4 regions of the Streptomyces rectiviolaceus genome follow, and region 1 is predicted to be linked to each of the others. Evidence: riboswitches for the same ligand, from Rfam matches in the RefSeq annotation. Region 1 holds a riboswitch; each other region holds the start of a gene.
The links. A riboswitch is a leader RNA that binds a small molecule or an ion and turns the genes downstream of it on or off. The one in region 1 is predicted to bind cobalamin.
Positions count from the first base shown of each region.

Region 2: it holds a riboswitch for cobalamin, as region 1 does, so the genes downstream of both, ABD378_RS41255 (ribonucleoside-diphosphate reductase subunit alpha) here and metE (5-methyltetrahydropteroyltriglutamate--homocysteine S-methyltransferase) in region 1, are expected to answer to the same signal.
Region 3: it holds a riboswitch for cobalamin, as region 1 does, so the genes downstream of both, cobN (cobaltochelatase subunit CobN) here and metE (5-methyltetrahydropteroyltriglutamate--homocysteine S-methyltransferase) in region 1, are expected to answer to the same signal.
Region 4: it holds a riboswitch for cobalamin, as region 1 does, so the genes downstream of both, ABD378_RS24230 (cobalamin biosynthesis protein) here and metE (5-methyltetrahydropteroyltriglutamate--homocysteine S-methyltransferase) in region 1, are expected to answer to the same signal.

Region 1 is NZ_BAAAUG010000086.1:32,153-36,431, reverse strand. Features, by position in the region: gene aceB (malate synthase A) at 1-964, shown strand, start outside; gene ABD378_RS24485 (3-hydroxybutyryl-CoA dehydrogenase) at 961-1,830, shown strand; cobalamin riboswitch at 2,026-2,243, shown strand; gene metE (5-methyltetrahydropteroyltriglutamate--homocysteine S-methyltransferase) at 2,405-4,279, shown strand, end outside.
Region 2 is NZ_BAAAUG010000208.1:46,998-51,276, reverse strand. Features, by position in the region: gene ABD378_RS41255 (ribonucleoside-diphosphate reductase subunit alpha) at 1-1,426, opposite strand, end outside; cobalamin riboswitch at 1,567-1,690, opposite strand; gene ABD378_RS41250 (hypothetical protein) at 1,791-2,522, shown strand; gene mctP (monocarboxylate uptake permease MctP) at 2,610-4,259, opposite strand; gene ABD378_RS41240 (DUF3311 domain-containing protein) at 4,256-4,279, opposite strand, start outside.
Region 3 is NZ_BAAAUG010000022.1:378,449-382,727, forward strand. Features, by position in the region: gene ABD378_RS07520 (precorrin-8X methylmutase) at 1-234, opposite strand, end outside; gene ABD378_RS07525 (precorrin-3B synthase) at 306-1,616, opposite strand; cobalamin riboswitch at 1,665-1,816, shown strand; gene cobN (cobaltochelatase subunit CobN) at 1,886-4,279, shown strand, end outside.
Region 4 is NZ_BAAAUG010000085.1:19,010-23,288, reverse strand. Features, by position in the region: gene ABD378_RS24250 (helix-turn-helix domain-containing protein) at 1-480, shown strand, start outside; gene ABD378_RS24245 (hypothetical protein) at 525-1,076, shown strand; gene ABD378_RS24240 (hypothetical protein) at 1,009-1,317, opposite strand; gene ABD378_RS24235 (DUF397 domain-containing protein) at 1,314-1,529, opposite strand; cobalamin riboswitch at 1,767-1,909, shown strand; gene ABD378_RS24230 (cobalamin biosynthesis protein) at 2,032-2,973, shown strand; gene ABD378_RS24225 (cobyric acid synthase) at 2,970-4,279, shown strand, end outside.

The sequences.
Region 1 (4,279 bases):
CTTCTACCTGCCGAAGCTGGAGAGCCGCGACGAGGCGCGGCTGTGGAACGACGTGTTCATCCTGGCCCAGGACCTCATCGGCATCCCCCGCGGCACGATCCGGGCCACGGCCTTGATCGAGACCATCACGGCGGCCGTCCAGATGGAGGAGATCCTCTACGAGCTGCGCGAGCACAGCTCGGGCCTCAACGCCGGCCGCTGGGACTACCTCTTCAGCCTCATCAAGACCTTCGGACACCGCACCGACTTCCTGCTGCCCGACCGGGCCAAGGTCACCATGACCGCCCCCTTCATGCGCGCGTACACCGAACTCCTGGTGCGCACCTGCCACAAGCGGGGCGCCCACGCCATCGGCGGCATGGCCGCTCACGTACCCGGCAAGGACCCCGACGCCCACCGGGCGGCCCTCGCCAGGGTGCGGCTCGACAAGGAACGCGAGGCCGAGGACGGGTTCGACGGCTCCTGGGTCGCCCACCCCGCGCTCGTGCCCGTCTGCCGCGAGGTGTTCGACGGGGTGCTCGACACCCGCCCGCACCAGATCGACCGCACCCGCGACGACGTCGAGGTGACGGCGGCACGGTTGCTCTCCGTACGCCGCATCAGCGCGCCGCCCACCTCGGAGGGCGTACGCACCAACATCGCCGTCGCCCTGCGCTACTTCGCCGCATGGCTGCACGGCCAGGGAGCCGTCGCCCTGTACGGGCTGATGGAGGACGCCGCCACCGCCGAGATCGCCCGGGTGCAGATCTGGCAGTGGCTGCGCCACCGGGCCGTCGATCGCGAGGCGGTGTCGGAGGTGGTGGAGGACGAGCTCGCCGCCCTGGGGGCGGAGTACCCGTGGGCGCCCCTCGACGAGATCCGCGGTCTCTTCGAACGGACCGCGCTGGCACGGGAGTTGCCCGCCTTCTTCACCACGGATGCCTACAGCCGCCACCTCGTGCGTCACCTGGAGGGACAGTCATGACCGCGGCCATCCGCCGGGTCGGTGTGGTGGGCGGGGGCCAGATGGGCGCCGGAATCGCCGAGGTGTGCGCCCGCGCCGGCCTGGACACCGTCGTCTGCGAGGCCGACGCCCTCACCGCCCGCGCAGCCCGCGAGCGGGTCGCCGTATCGCTCGAACGAGCCGTGCAGCGCGGCAAGTTGGACCGCATCGGCGCCGAGGACGCGCTGGCCCGCATGGTCTTCACCGGCAGCATCGACGACCTGGCCGACCGTCAGCTCGTCGTCGAGGCCGTCGTCGAGGACACCGCGGCGAATACGGAGATCTTCGCCACCCTGGACAAGGTCGTCGAGGACCCGGGGGCGATCCTGGCCACCAACACCTCGTCCATCCCGGTCATGCGTCTGGGCATGGCGACCCGGCGCGCCGACCGTGTCCTCGGGCTGCACTTCTTCAATCCCGCCCCCGTGCTCCCCCTGGTCGAGATCGTCTCCTCGCTGCACACGGCCGCAGAAACCGTCGCCGCCGTCGAGGACTTCGCCACGCACACCCTGGGCAAGACGGTCGTCCGGTCGCAGGACAGAGCGGGCTTCGTCGTCAACGCCCTGCTCGTCCCCTACCTCCTCTCGGCGATCCGGATGACGGAGTCGGGCTTCGCCACGGCCGCCGATGTGGACGCGGGCATGGAGTTGGGCTGCGCGCACCCGATGGGGCCGCTGAAGCTGGCGGACCTGATCGGCCTGGACACGGTCGCCTCCATCGCGGCGTCTCTCTACGAAGAGTTCAAGGAACCCCTGTACGCACCGCCGCCGCTGCTCCGGCGCATGGTGGAGGCGGGGCTGCTCGGCCGCAAGACCGGCCGCGGGTTCCACATCTACGACCGGGGCTGAGGGGCCCGGGTCCGCCGCTGGGCTGAGGGGCCCGCGGCTGCTGTGAGCGGGGCGCGGAACAGAGTGGTGATCTGTTCCGCGCCCCTTCACGTGTTCGCGCGGCCGGTTCACGTGTTCGCCCGCGCCGGGCGGGTCCGTGTCTCACCTCACGGTCCGGAATGTGATCAGTGCTGCCCAAGAGGCCGACCACCCCTTAGCCTGACCAGTGCAGCTGGTTCGCCCTGTCCGCCAGGCAGAGGTGTCGTAAGAGGGAACCCGGTGGGAATCCGGGACTGCCCCGCAGCGGTGAGTGGGAACGACCGCCGTCATACGCACTGGATCCAAGCGCGGATCCGGGAAGCGACGGCCAGTAGGAACCTGTCTCGGCAGGTGTGCCCGCGAGTCCGAAGACCTGCCCGTTGCCCGTACGTGACCCCTCACGTGCGGACATCTCGGTGACCTCGTGGGCGGGTCGGCGTCAGATCAGGTGGAGCACCGCGCCGGTGGCGCGCGTCCGGTCCGCCCGGTTCGTCATCCCTTCGCGTCCGTGTCCCGTCACCGGGATCTCAGGAGTCATCTCGCGAAGGAGATTTCCGTGACAACGAAGTCCGCAGCCGCGGCAGCACAGGCCACTGTGTACGGCTACCCCCGCCAGGGCCCCGACCGGGAACTGAAGAAGGCCGTCGAGGGCTACTGGAAGGGCCGCGTCACCGCCGACGCCCTCCGGTACACCGCGGCGCAGCTGCGCCGGTCCACCTGGCAGCGTCTGGTCGACGCGGGCATCCATGAGGTGCCGACCGGTGACTTCTCGTACTACGACCACGTCCTGGACACCAGCGTCATGGTCGGCGCCGTCCCCCCGCGGCACCGCGAGGCCGTCGACACGGACCCGCTCGACGGCTATTTCGCGATGGCCCGCGGCACCCAGGACGTGGCCCCCCTCGAGATGACCAAGTGGTTCGACACCAACTACCACTACCTCGTGCCGGAGCTCGGCCCCGACACCGTCTTCACCGCCGACTCCGCCAAGCAGGTCGCCGAGCTGAAGGAGGCCCTCGCGATGGGCTTCGCGGCCCGCCCGGTCCTCGTCGGTCCGGTCACTTATCTGCTGCTCGCCAAGCCCGCGCCCGGCGTGGCCGCCGACTTCGAGCCGCTGACGCTCCTCGACCGCCTGCTGCCCGTGTACGCCGAGGTCCTGGCCGACCTGCGCGCCGCGGGCGCCGAGTGGGCGCAGCTCGACGAGCCCGCCCTGGTCCAGGACCGCACCCCGGCCGAGCTCAACGCCGCCGCCCGCGCCTACCGCGATCTGGGTGCTCTCACCGACCGCCCGAAGCTTCTTGTCGGTTCCTACTTCGGCAGGCTCGGCGAGGCGCTGCCGGTGCTCGCCAAGGCGCCGGTCGAGGGCCTCGCCCTTGACTTCACCGAGGCCGCCGCCAGTCAGCTCGAGGACCTCGCCGCCGTCGGCGGGCTGCCCGGCAAGCGTCTGGTCGCGGGCGTCGTCAACGGCCGCAACATCTGGATCAACGACCTGGAGAAGTCCCTGTCCACCCTGGGCACGCTCCTGGGGCTCGCCGAACGGGTCGACGTCTCCGCGTCCTGCTCCCTGCTGCACGTCCCGCTGGACGCCACCGCCGAGCGGGACATCGACCCGCAGATCGCCCGCTGGCTGGCCTTCGCCCACCAGAAGACCACCGAGATCGCCACGCTGGCCCGCGGTCTGGCCCAGGGCACGGGCGCCATCACGGCCGAACTGTCCGCCAACCGGGCCGACCTGGCGTCCCGCTCGGGCTCGGCCCTCACCCACGACCCGGCCGTACGCTCACGCGTCGCCTCCGTCACGGGCGCCGATGCCCGCCGCGCCCACGCCTACCCGGAGCGTGCGGCGGCCCAGCGGGCCCGGCTCGGCCTGCCGCAACTGCCCACGACCACCATCGGCTCCTTCCCGCAGACCACCGAACTGCGCACGGCACGGGCCGACTTGCGTGCGGGCCGTATCGACACGGCAGGCTACGAGGAGCGCATCAAGAACGAGATCCGCGAGGTGCTCGCCTTCCAGGAGAAGGCGGGCATCGACGTCCTGGTGCACGGCGAGCCCGAACGCAACGACATGGTGCAGTACTTCGCCGAGCAGCTCACCGGCTACCTCGCCACGCAGCACGGCTGGGTCCAGTCGTACGGCACCCGCTATGTGCGCCCGCCGGTCCTCGCCGGCGACATCTCCCGGCCCGAGCCGATGACGGTGCGCTGGACCTCGTACGCCAACTCCCTCACCGAACGCCCCGTCAAGGGCATGCTCACCGGTCCTGTCACCATGCTCGCCTGGTCGTTCGTCCGCGACGACCAGCCACTCGGAGACACCGCGCGCCAGGTCGCCCTCGCCCTGCGCGACGAGGTCAACGACCTGGAGACGGCAGGCACTTCGGTGATCCAGGTCGACGAACCGGCGCTGCGCGAGACGCTTCCGCTGCGC
Region 2 (4,279 bases), on a different contig from region 1:
CGATGTCACCGGCGGCCGTGTCCACGAAGGCGCCGAGGTTCACCGAACCCAGGTTGCAGACGGCCGTCTCGCCGTCGTCCGTCACCTCCAGGATCTCCGTGCAGAGGTTGGAGGAGTGGACCGTGTGGCCGGGCTCCGCCGTCTGGTTGGCGGTGCGGTTGGCGGCGTCCTTGAAGGTCATCCAGCCGTTGCCGGTCTGTGCCAGGGTGCGCATCATGCGGCCGTAGAGGTCACGGGCGGGGATGGTCTTGCGGGCGAGCCCGGCGGCCTCGGCCTTGCGGTACGCGGCGTCGAACTCGTCGCCCCACAGGTCGACGAGCTCGGGCACGTCGGCGGGCGAGAACAGCGACCAGTCCTGGCTCGCGGCGACCCGGCGCATGAACTCGTCCGGGATCCAGTGCGCGAGGTTGAGGTTGTGCGTGCGCCGCTGGTCCTCACCGGTGTTGTCGCGCAGCTCCAGGAACTCTTCGATGTCGGAGTGCCAGGTCTCCAGGTACACCGCGGCGGCGCCCTTGCGCCTGCCGCCCTGGTTCACGGCGGCGACGGAGGCGTCCAGGGTCTTGAGGAACGGCACGATGCCGTTGGAGTGGCCGTTCGTGCCGCGGATCAGCGAACCGCGGGCGCGGATGCGGGAGTACGAGAGGCCGATGCCGCCCGCGTGCTTGGAGAGGCGCGCGACCTGGTGGTAGCGGTCGTAGATGGAGTCAAGCTCGTCCAGCGGGGAGTCGAGGAGGTAGCAGGAGGACATCTGCGGGTGGCGCGTGCCGGAGTTGAAGAGCGTCGGCGATGACGGCAGGTAGTCCAGGCGGCTCATCAGGCGGTACAGGGCGGCGACTTCGTCCACCGCGCGGACGCTTTCGTCCTCGGCGAGGCCGCTCGCGACGCGCAGCATGAAGTGCTGCGGGGTCTCGATGACCTGCCGGGTGATCGGATGGCGAAGGAGATAGCGGCTGTGCAGGGTGCGCAGGCCGAAGTAACCGAAGCGGAAGTCGGCGCCGTCCTCCAGGGCCGCCTCCACGAGACCGTCGAGGTGCTCCGCATGGTCGGTGACGAACGCTGCCGTACGGTCCGCGATCAGGCCCTCGCGGTGCCCGACGGCGACCGAGTCGGAGAAGGAGCGCACGCCCTGCGACGCGGCCTCGTCACGGATGCTGAGGCTGAGGAGCCTGGCCGCGAGCTGCGAGTAGGTCGGGTCCTCGGAGATGAGCCCCGCGGCGGCCTCGGTCGCCAGCTCCCGCAGCTCCGCCACATCGGCCCTGGCCGAACGGCCGCGCAGCGCGGCGGCCGCGACTCTGCCGGGGTCGGCGTCGGGGAGGTCGGCGGTGAGGTCGGTCAGGGTACGCAGCAGCGCGGTTCCTGGGCCGTCGGCGGTCTGCTGACCGTCGGTGGTCTGCGCTGACGCAGGTTCGGCTGGCGCGATGGTCACGTGGAGCACTCCCTCGCTCGGCTCTGAGCCTTGGGGAGGAGGGGTGAGTGACACACGGGGGCCGCCCCTGGGCAGGGCTGCGCTCCGCGTCCACCAGCCCATTCCACGAGGCCCGGACGTCGTTGGCACCCGGACCGGTCGGAACGGGCGCGCTGTCGACAGGTTTTCGGACTTGCGAGCACGACAAATGCGTACTCATACACCGTTGCGGGACAGTTCCGGACTTGCACCGGATTCCCCTGCGGCGACAGCGAGCACGAGCATACATCTTGTGCTGGCTCTCGGCGGCAACCCCACATCTTGTGTCGGCGTGCGTATCCCCTAGGGTGGCGGCCGAACTGATGGCCGAACAGGGAGAGTCGCTGTGCGGGGACGGGGTGCGGCCTGTGCCGCGGCGCTGGTGATGCTGCTCACCGGGTGCGGGGAGGCCGGTGAGAAGGCGGGGTCGAAGCCTGCGCGGACCCCGAAGCCGACCACGGCGCCCGGTGTCGACGGCGACGCGGATCCCGGGAAGGTCTTCACGGACGCCGAGCTGAAGGCGGCGCTGCTTCCGGCGAAGGCGGTCGGGGCGAAGGCAGAGGCGTCCGAGGCGACCCTGGGGCTGTTCAACCGGCACTTCGGCGGCGGCGACTGGGGCTCCTGCGCACCCGGCAAGGAGGCGCGCGAGGAGCTGTGGCGCATGCGGGGCGCCAGCGCCGAGCACACGGTGCGCCCCCGGCCCGGAGAGGTCGACGAGGGCGATCCCTACGTCTTCGAGCGCCTGGTCTCGATGCCGGCCGCGCGGGCCGAGCGCTACCTCGCGCTGCGACTCCAGCTCAACGAGGTGTGCCCCGCCGCGGCCGTCGACACGGAGGCGGCCCCGGTCACCGAGCACCACGAGGCAGGGAAGCTGCCGGGCCTGGGCGACGAGGCGGTCATCGAGACCACGCGGACCACCGGCGGCGACGAGTACGACGGCACTGCGGAGTACGAGGTCGGGATGCGGGTCGGCGGTGTGCTCGTCATCGTGCGAGGGGGCACCGACAAGGCCCTGACGATCTCCTCGGCCGCCCGGGCGGCACAGCGGGTCCGCACGAAGCTCTACAAGGCCGCGTAGGACTAGTAGGCCTCGTAGGCGACGCGCAAGAGCGCGGGCCGCCGGAGGAATCCGGCGGCCCGCGCTCGTACCGCGTACAGAAGAGGCTCAGTGCCCGCCGGGCGCTCCCACCGTGGCCGGCGGCAGCTCCTCCACGACGCCCGGGTCGCCCGCGTCCGCCGTGTAGTCGCCGGGAGAGGTCTCGTCGATCCCGTCAGGGGCCTTCATGGCGCGCAGGACGAAGGTCATGACCACGGTGACCACCACGTTCAGGACGAACGCCGTGAGGCCGATGTAGCCGATCTCGCCGATGCCGGGGATCTCGTCGGACGAGCCGCCGAAGTGCTTCTGCGTCGGCGACGCGACGCCGTACGCGGCGACGGTTCCGTAGACCATGCCGACCGCCCAGCCCGCGAGCAGCGCCCAGCGGTGGAACCACCGCGTGAACAGGCCGCCGACAAGCGCGGGCATGGTCTGCAGGATCCAGATGCCGCCCAGGAGCTGGAAGTTGATCGCGACCGTCTTGTCCATGGTGAGGACGAAGGCGAGCGCGCCGACCTTCACCAGGAGCGAGACCAGCTTGGAGACCTTCATCTCCTGCGAGGGTGTCGCGTCCGGCTTGAGGAAGTCCTTGTAGATGTTCCTGGTGAAGAGATTCGCGGCCGCGATCGACATGATGGCCGCGGGCACGAGCGCGCCGATGCCGATCGCCGCGAACGCGACGCCGGTGAACCAGTCGGGGAACATCGTCTCGAACAGCTGCGGGATCGCCAGCTGCCCGTTCTCGACCTTCACCCCGGCCGCGATCGCCATGAAGCCGAGCAGCGCGAGCAGGCCCAGCATCAGCGAGTAGAGCGGCAGGATCGTGGTGTTGCGGCGGATCACGTTGCGGCTCTTGGAGGAGAGCGTCGCCGTGATCGAGTGCGGGTACATGAACAGCGCGAGCGCGGAGCCGAGCGCGAGCGTGGCATAGGTCCACTGCCCGGCATGGCCCGGCGCGAGGCCCGCGACGGGCTTGCCCGCCGCCTCGTTGCTCGCTGAGAACTTGTCGTTCGCCGCCTGGAAGATCTCGTCGAAGCCGCCGAGCTTGATCGGGATGTAGATGATCGCGACGGCGATGACGAGGTAGATCAGGCCGTCCTTCACGAACGCGATCAGCGCGGGGGCGCGCAGACCCGACGAGTACGTGTACGCGGCGAGCACCGCGAACGCGATCAGGAGCGGCAGGTCCTTGATGAACCAGTTCGTGTCAGGGCCACCGCCGACGCCCATGACGTCGAGCACGGCCTGGATGCCGACCAACTGGAGTGCGATGTACGGCATCGTGGCGAGGATGCCGGTGACCGCGACGGCCAGTGAGAGCCCCTTGGAGCCGAAGCGCCCGCGCACGAAGTCCGATGTGGTCACGTATCCGTGCTTGTGCGACACGGACCACAGGCGCGGCAGGAAGGTGAAGATCAGCGGGTAGACGAGGATCGTGTACGGCACAGCGAAGAAGCCGGCCGCGCCCGCCGCGTAGATCGCCGCAGGGACCGCCACGAACGTATACGCCGTGTAGAGGTCGCCGCCGAGCAGGAACCACGTGACCCAGGTGCCGAACGACCGTCCGCCCAGGCCCCATTCGTCCAGGCTCTCGGTCTCGGCCTTGCGCCAGCGCGCGGCCAGGAAGCCCATCGCCGTGACGGCGGCGAAGAAGAAGATGAAGACGGCGAGGGCGATGCCGTTGATGCCGCCCGTGTCCGCTGCGAGCTCGTTCATCGGGTCGCACCCCCCTGGGC
Region 3 (4,279 bases), on a different contig from region 1:
CATGGCCACGTCGCACAGGATGGGAGCGCCCGCCCGCAGGGCCTCGCGGGCACGGGCCACCACGTCCGGGGTGAAAGCGAGGTCGCGTACGAGGTCGACCATGCCGCAGGCGTGGATCATGCGGACCGCGACCTGGCTGACGTCGGCGGGCAGGCCCGCCAGATCCGCCTCCGCGCGGATCGTGGCGAAGGACTGGCGGTAGATCGCCGGTCCGTCCTTCTCGTACTGGTGCACAGTGCGTTCGCTCTCTTGATAGGGCATGGAACAGTCAGGTGTTGCGGGGTTGATCATGTGTTCATGTGTGGTCAGCGGCGGGCCGCGGCCACGGCGGCGGCGAGCGCCGCGCCCGGGCTGCCGGGGATGCTCGCCGGAGCGTCCCGTTTCTCGCCGCGTACGTGGGAGATCTGATGCCCGTCGGGAGTGGCGACGACGTCGATCCACTCCCCGTGAGGGTGTCCGCACCGGCGCTCGCACCCGGACCAGTACACCGGCAGCGCCCCCACGGGCCCCAACGATGCTGTCGCCGTGGCGCGTACGTCGTCCAGGGACTTGGCACAGCCGGGCCTGCCGATACAGGCACCCACTCCGGTCCAGGGAGAGCCGGGTCCGGTGATGAGGCCGGCGGCCCCCAGATCTTCCAGGAGCTGTGCGGCCTCGCGCCGGTCGACTCCCGGCAGGACGACTCCGCGCCAGGGGGTCAGCCGCAGCTCGCCGCCGCCGCGGTGGCGGGCGGTGTCCGTCAGTGTCTGCCACTGGGGTGCGCTGATGCGGCCCAGGGGCAGGCCGAGGGAGAGCGCGGCCGTGTCGCGCGGGCCGGGCACGACACCGAGGGCGGGCCCGGCCGCATCCCGGGGGAGCGGGCCGGTGGTGGGGGTGACGCGGAACCCGGCCTCCCGCAGGCGGCGCAGGACCGCGTCGAGGAGGGGGCCGACGCCGCCGGGCAGATCCGTCACCCGCCAGGAACCCGCGTCGGGCGCCTGCTCCAGGAAGGTCTCGGCCGCGATGAGGGCGGCCCGCGGTGCCTGCGCGGCAGACAACAGGACGGCATCGTGCACCGGGCCGATCCGCAGCAGCGCCTCGTCATCGCCCCGCGCCGTCAGGGTCACATCGCCGCCGAGCGCTCCGACATCGCCGCGGCCGTCGTCGAGCGCGAACAAGAACCGCCCTGACAGGGCGGCGGCCCGGTCGCTGGTGCACAACAGCTCGTCCAGGGCGGACAACCACGGACGAATGTCGCGCTCGCCCCGGTCGTCGAGTCCCGAGAGCGGGGAGGCCACCACGTTGCGTACCCGCTCGTGGAGTTCTGAGGGCAAAAGCCCCGATTCGCCCAGCAGGTAAGCCAGTTCGCTCCCGCAGTCCGCACCAAGGCCGCGCAGCTGGACATTGCCGCGCGATGTGAGATGCAACTCCCCGTCTCCAAGACGCTCTGCCAGGTCCCGCAGCACGTCAGCCTGCCCCACGGTCAGCAGGCCACCCGGGACGCGGACGCGGGCCAGCGCCCCGTCGTCCGCCCGGTGCAGCCGCAGCGTCCCGGGGCATGCGTCGCCGCGGCCGCGGGCAGACTCGTCTCCCGAGAGCGCGGGCGAGGGGACCGATGGGGGCATGGCGGCGAGCATACCGACCCATCGCAGCAGGTCCGCCTGCCCCCCGGCAGTTGATCGGCCCTTAGTATTCCTAGCGACGGGCCAGCCGGCCCGTCGTCGCCACAGACGGCGACAAGGGGAGGAAGCCCGGTGCGATTCCGGCGCGGTCCCGCCACTGTGAGCCCGGTGCACATGCCGGGTGAGTCAGGAACTCCCTTCCCCGAGCTCTCGTCCGCTCGAGCAGGGGAGACGCCATCGACACCACCCGGGGCGTGGACACCCCGAGGAAGGCCCGACGCCGCATGATCCTGCTCCTGTCGACGTCCGACACCGACCTGCTCAGCGCCCGCGCCGCCGCCGGCCCGGTCGACTACCGCTACGCGAACCCCTCCCGGCTCCCGCTCGAGGACCTCCCGCAGCTCCTGGACGGCGCCGACCTGGTCGTCGTGCGTCTCCTCGGCGGCGTGCGCGCCTGGCAGGAAGGACTCGACCAAGTCCTGGCCACCGGACGCCCCGTGGTCGTCCTCACCGGCGAACAGGCCCCCGACGCCCAGCTGATGGCCGCATCGACCGTGCCGATCGGCATCGCCGCCGAGGCCCACGCCTACCTCGCCCACGGCGGACCCGGCAACCTGGAGCAGCTGGCCCGGTTCCTCTCCGACACCGTCCTGCTCACCGGCCACGGCTTCGAGCCGCCCGCCCCCGCACCCTCGTGGGGCCCGCTGGAGCGCACCGCCCGTCAGGTCGAGGGACCGACCGTCGCGGTGCTCTACTACCGCGCCCACCACATGAGCGGCAACACCGCCTTCATCGAGGCCCTGTGCCGCGCGGTCGAGGACGCCGGAGCGCGCCCGCTGCCGCTGTACGTCGCCTCGCTGCGCACCCCCGAGCCCGAACTCATCGATGAACTGCGCGCCGCCGACGCGATCGTGACCACGGTCCTCGCGGCGGGCGGCACGCGGCCCGCCGAGGCATCGGCGGGCGGCGACGACGAGTCCTGGGACGCAGGCGCCCTCAGCGGCCTCGACGTGCCCATCCTCCAGGCGCTGTGCCTCACCAGCTCACGTACCGACTGGGAGGACAACGACGAGGGCGTCTCGCCGCTGGACGCCGCAAGCCAGATCGCGGTCCCCGAGTTCGACGGCCGCCTGATCACGGTGCCGTTCTCCTTCAAGGAGATCGACGAGGACGGTCTGCCCGCGTACGTCGCCGACGCCGAGCGCGCCGCCCGCGTGGCAGGCATCGCCGTCCGGCACGCGCGCCTTCGCCACATCCCGGCCGCCGACAAGCGCATCGCGCTCGTCCTGTCCGCCTACCCGACCAAGCACTCGCGGATCGGCAACGCGGTCGGCCTCGACACCCCCGCCAGTGCCGTCTCCCTGCTGCGCCGACTCCGCGAAGAGGGCTACGACTTCGGTACGGAGGAGGTCCCGGGCCTGGCCTCCGGCGACGGCGACGAGCTGATCTACGCCCTGATCGAGGCGGGCGGCCACGACCAGGAGTGGCTCACCGATGAGCAGCTGGCCCGCAACCCCGTCCGCATCCCGGCGGCCGACTACCGCCGCTGGTACGCCACCCTCCCCGCCGAGCTGCGCGAGTCCGTCGAGCAGCACTGGGGCCCCGCCCCCGGCGAGATGTTCGTCGACCGGTCCCGCAACCCGGAGGGCGACATCGTGCTTGCCGCCCTGCGCCGCGGCAACCTGCTCATCCTCATCCAGCCGCCGCGCGGTTTCGGCGAGAACCCGATCGCGATCTACCACGACCCCGATCTGCCGCCCTCGCACCACTACTTGGCCGCCTACCGCTGGATCGCCGCATCCGCCGACGACAACGGCTTCGGCGCCGACGCGATGATCCACCTCGGCAAGCACGGCAACCTGGAATGGCTGCCCGGCAAGAACGCGGGCCTGTCCGCGGCCTGCGGCCCCGACGCGGCCCTGGGCGATCTCCCCCTGATCTACCCGTTCCTGGTCAACGACCCGGGAGAGGGCACGCAGGCCAAGCGGCGCGTCCACGCCACCCTCGTCGACCACCTCGTACCGCCGATGGCGCGCGCCGAAAGCTACGGCGACATCGCCCGCCTCGAACAACTCCTGGACGAGCACGCCCAGATCGCCGCGATGGACCCGGCGAAGCTGCCCGCGATCCGCGCCCAGATCTGGACCCTGATCCAGGCCGCCAAGCTCGACCACGACCTGGGGCTCGAAGGCCGCCCCGAGGACGAGGGCTTCGACGAGTTCATCATGCATCTCGACGGCTGGCTCTGTGAGATCAAGGACGCCCAGATCCGCGACGGCCTGCATGTCCTGGGCGGCGCCCCGGCCGGCGCCGACCGCGTCAACCTCGTCCTCGCGATCCTGCGCGCCCGCCAGATCTGGGGCGGCACGGCGTCGCTCCCCGGCCTGCGCGAGGCGCTGGGCCTCGACGAGTCGGCGGCCACCCGCACCACCGCCGACGAGGTCGAGGCGAAGGCCCGCACCCTGGTCCAGGCGATGGACGACGCCGACTGGGCCCCGGACGCCGTGGCGAGGGTGGCCGACGGGCACCCGCAGTCCGTCGCCGACATCCTCGACTTCGCCGCCCGCGAGGTCGTACCGCGCCTTGCCGCCACGACCGACGAACTGGACCACGCCGTCCACGCGTTGGAGGGCGGCTTCGTCCCCGCAGGACCTTCGGGCTCCCCGCTGCGCGGCCTG
Region 4 (4,279 bases), on a different contig from region 1:
CAGACGGACGAGTACGCGATGGCGCTCCTCGCCCCCCGCGTCGACGAGGCGCGGGCACGGAGGATCGTAGAGCTGCGGACAGCGCGCCAGGAGCGCGCCCTGGAGCGCGAGAACCCGCCGTTCACGTTCTTCGTCGTCGACGAGGCCGCGCTGCACCGGCAGATCGGCGGACCACGCGTGCAGCGCGCCCAGTTGCAGCGCCTCATCGACATCTCGACGCGCCCGAAGGTGTCCCTCCAGGTGCTGCCGTTCACGGCGGGCGCCCACTACTCCACCCTGAGCAGCTTCATCCTGCTCGGCTTCCTCGACGACGAGGACCTGCTGTACCTGGAAGCCCAGGGAAACCAGTCGATCCGTGACGACCACGAGCTGATCGTGCGTCACCAGGAGTGCTTCGAATCTCTCCGCGAGACCGCGTACGCCGGGGAGCAGGCCATCGACTTGATCAATCAGATCAGGGACGGCATTGACAGCAGCTGACCTCCCGGCCCCAAGGAGTCCGGGAGGAGCGAGGAGGCCTCAAGATGCCAGCCGCGTTGCGAGAGTGGTGGCAGGGGGTTCTCGCGGCCATCAGGCAGGCGCCGTGGCCGAGCGGTGGTTCGGGTGGTGCGCAAGGTGCCGGTGGGGCCTCCACCGGCAGCCCCGCAGGCTCGACCGCCGATGCCACCGGCAGCGCCGCTCTCGGACAGACACCGGCCGACGGCCCCTCCTACAACCAGCTCGTCCGCGAAGCGATGGCCGACCAGGACCGCACGGACCGGATGGACACGCTGGACCGCCATCGCACGGACGACAACGTCCGGATGTTCACGACCAGGGTCGTCTACTGCACCGGCTGCATACTCGTCCTGCTGCTGACGCTCACGGGAGTGCTCGTCGTCCTGGGCGCCGTCGGCATGACGGGCTTCTGGACGGTCGGCTCGGTGATCGCCGTCTTCTCGACCCCTGTGATCGCGCTGAGCCGCCAGCTCGCCAAGCTGATCTCGCAGACAGGGACTACGCCCGCGCTCAGCGACGACCGCCGCGCTGTGGTTCCCGCTCAGCGGCCCCAGCCCAAGGCCGACGATCCTGCCTGAACTCGGCGAATCCCCACCACAGGCCCATGGACACCGCGGCCACCGCGGCCGCGAGTGCCCAGACGGCCAGCCGCGCCGCCGTCCCCTCGACCAGAAGGGCGGCCGCCGCGCCGACCAGGGTGGCGGCCGCACCGAGCAGCACGCACCCCGCCACGACCACGACAACCCCGGATGCCTTCCGCTTCCCCCCGTGCACACCGTTCACCAGGTGCCGCACTTCGGCGAGATGATGCTCGGTCATCCTGTCCCCCCTCTCTCTCCCCCGTCGCCGACGAGAGCGTTCAGGAACGCCTGCCAACGCTCAACAGAGAAGACGACGCGCGGCCCCGACGGGTTCTGCGAATCACGGACGATCACCGCCTCCCGCACGAAGGCGACTTCGACGCAGTCTCCTTCGTCCCCGCTGTGGCTGCTCCTGCACCAGGACCGTCCGGACGAACTCCCATGGGACACGCCGACCTCCCCCTACCAGAGAGCCTGCGTCCCGCACGATAGCGCCGTGATCTTGGAGGGCCCACAGGTCCGCCGAGAACCGCCACACCACGTACCGACCCGGACCGAATCACTCCTGGACCGCTCTCCGGTTGTCGTGTTCCAGTCTAGGAAAGTTCAATTTCCAGGCCTAGGGATAAACCGGCCCCATGTGGGCCTCGGCACACTCTCCCGTCCCAGGTCAACGGCAAGTTGACGGGCGTTCGCGGGCGTGGTGGACTGCCGGAGCCATTACGGCGGCAGGAGAGGAAGCCGGTGCGAATCCGGCGCGGTCCCGCCACTGTCATCGAGGAGACGACCCCTCGGAAGCCAGGAACTCTCGCCGCCGGTCACGTCGAACCAGGGCGCGGACACCCTGAGTGAGGACATATCGCCATGCGCGGCCGCCCGTTGCCGGTCTCTGTGCCCCTGCCCGTCCAGGCCGGGCCCCTCGCTCTCCTCCACGTACCGGTCGGCTGAAGCCATGTGTGCCGATCGCGACTTCGCGTACGGCGCCGCCGCCGGCCTCCTCGGTGATCTGCTCCTCGGCGATCCTCGCCGCGGGCACCCGGTCGCCGCGTTCGGCCGGGCGGCGGGCGCTGTCGAGCGTGTGCTGTGGCGTGACCACCGCGGATGGGGCGCCCTGCATGCCGTGGTGTGTGCCGGGGGCGCGGCGGGTGCCGCCGTCCTGGTCTCTTCTCTTGTACGTGACTCACGCGCCGCGTCCGTCGCGCTGACCGCCGCCTCCACCTGGGCCGTGGTCGGCGGCACCTCCCTCGGACGTGAGGCGCGGGCCATCGGCGGTGCGCTCGCCGCCGGGGACGTCGAGGTGGCGCGGGAGCGGCTGCCGCATCTGTGCGGGCGGGATCCGCGGTCGCTGGACGCCGACGGCATCGCGCGTGCCGTGGTCGAGTCCGTCGCCGAGAACACCTCCGACGCTGTGGTCGGGGCGCTCGTGTGGGGCGCCGTCGGCGGGGTGCCGGGGCTCGTCGCCTTCCGGGCCGTCAACACGCTCGACGCCATGGTCGGACACAAGTCCGTGAAGTACCGGCGGTACGGGTGGGCTTCCGCGCGGCTCGACGATGTTCTGGGGTGGCCGGGCGCCCGGCTCACCGCGGTGCTCGCGGCTGCCGCCGGGGATGCTCCGAGGGGAGCCCTGCGGGCCTGGCGTGCGGACGCCGCCAAGCATCCGAGCCCCAACGCGGGGCCCGTCGAGGCCGCCTTCGCCGGGGCGTTGGGGGTAAGGCTCGGGGGGACCCTCTCGTACGGAGGCCGGGTGGAACACCGGCCTGTCCTGAACACGGGCGGGCGGGCCGTCGAAGTGGCGGACATCGAGCGGGCCGTGCGGTTGTCGCGACGGGTCGGGCTGCTGGCCCTGGGGGTCGCCGCAGCGGTGAGCACTATGCGGAAAGGCGGCGCCTCATGAGTGGTGGACTGCTCGTTGCCGGGACCACATCCGACGCGGGGAAGAGCGTCGTCACCGCCGGGATCTGCCGGTGGCTGGCCCGCAAGGGGGTCTCCGTCGCGCCCTTCAAGGCGCAGAACATGTCCCTCAACTCCTTTGTCACGCGCGAAGGTGCCGAGATCGGGCGGGCCCAGGCCATGCAGGCACAGGCCGCCAGGGTCGAGCCGAGCGCGCTGATGAACCCCGTGCTGCTCAAGCCGGGCAGTGACCGCAGCAGCCAGGTCGTCCTCATGGGCAAGCCCGTGGGCGAGATGACCGCGCGCGGCTACCACGGCGGACGGCAGGAAGCGCTGCTCTCCACCGTCGTGGGATGCCTGGAGGAGCTCCGGGGCAGCTATGACGCCGTGATCTGTGAAGGCGCGGGCAGTCCCGCCGAGATCAATCTGCGGCGTACGGACATCGTGAACATGGGGATCGCGCGGGCCGCCCGCTTCCCCGTCCTGGTCGTCGGCGACATCGACCGGGGTGGCGTCTTCGCCTCCTTCTTCGGTACGACCGCGCTGCTGAGCGCCCAGGACCAGGAGCTGGTCGCCGGGTATCTCGTCAACAAGTTCCGGGGCGACGTCTCGCTGCTCGAACCCGGGCTCGACATGCTTCTCGGGCTCACCGGGCGGCGTACGTTCGGTGTGCTGCCGTTCCAGCACGGCCTCGGCATCGACGAGGAGGACGGGCTTCGGGTGTCCCTGCGGGGTGCCGTCAGGGAGTCCGCCGTCGCTCCCCCGGTCGGTGATGACGTGCTGCGGGTCGCCGTCTGTGCCGTGCCTCTGATGTCGAACTTCACGGACGTGGACGCCCTGGCCGCCGAACCGGGCGTCGTCGTGCGGTTCGTGGACCGGGCCGATGAGCTCGTCGACGCCGATCTCGTGGTCGTACCGGGGACGCGCGGCACCGTCCGCGCTCTTGAGTGGCTGCGCGAGCGCGGTCTCGCGGACGCCATCGCGCGGCGCGCCGCCGAGGGGCGACCCGTGCTCGGGATCTGCGGCGGCTTCCAGCTGCTCGGCGAGCGTATCGAGGATGACGTCGAGTCGCGTGCGGGGACCGTGGACGGGCTCGGACTGCTGCCCGTGCGGGTGCGGTTCGCACGCGAGAAGACCCTCGCACGGCCGGTCGGCGAGGCGCTCGGCGAACCCGTCGAGGGGTACGAGATCCATCACGGCGTCGCCGAAGTCCTGGGCGGAGAGCCCTTCTTGGACGGCTGCCGCGTCGGCGAGGTGTGGGGCACGCACTGGCACGGCTCCCTGGAGAGCGACGCGTTCCGGCGCCGCTT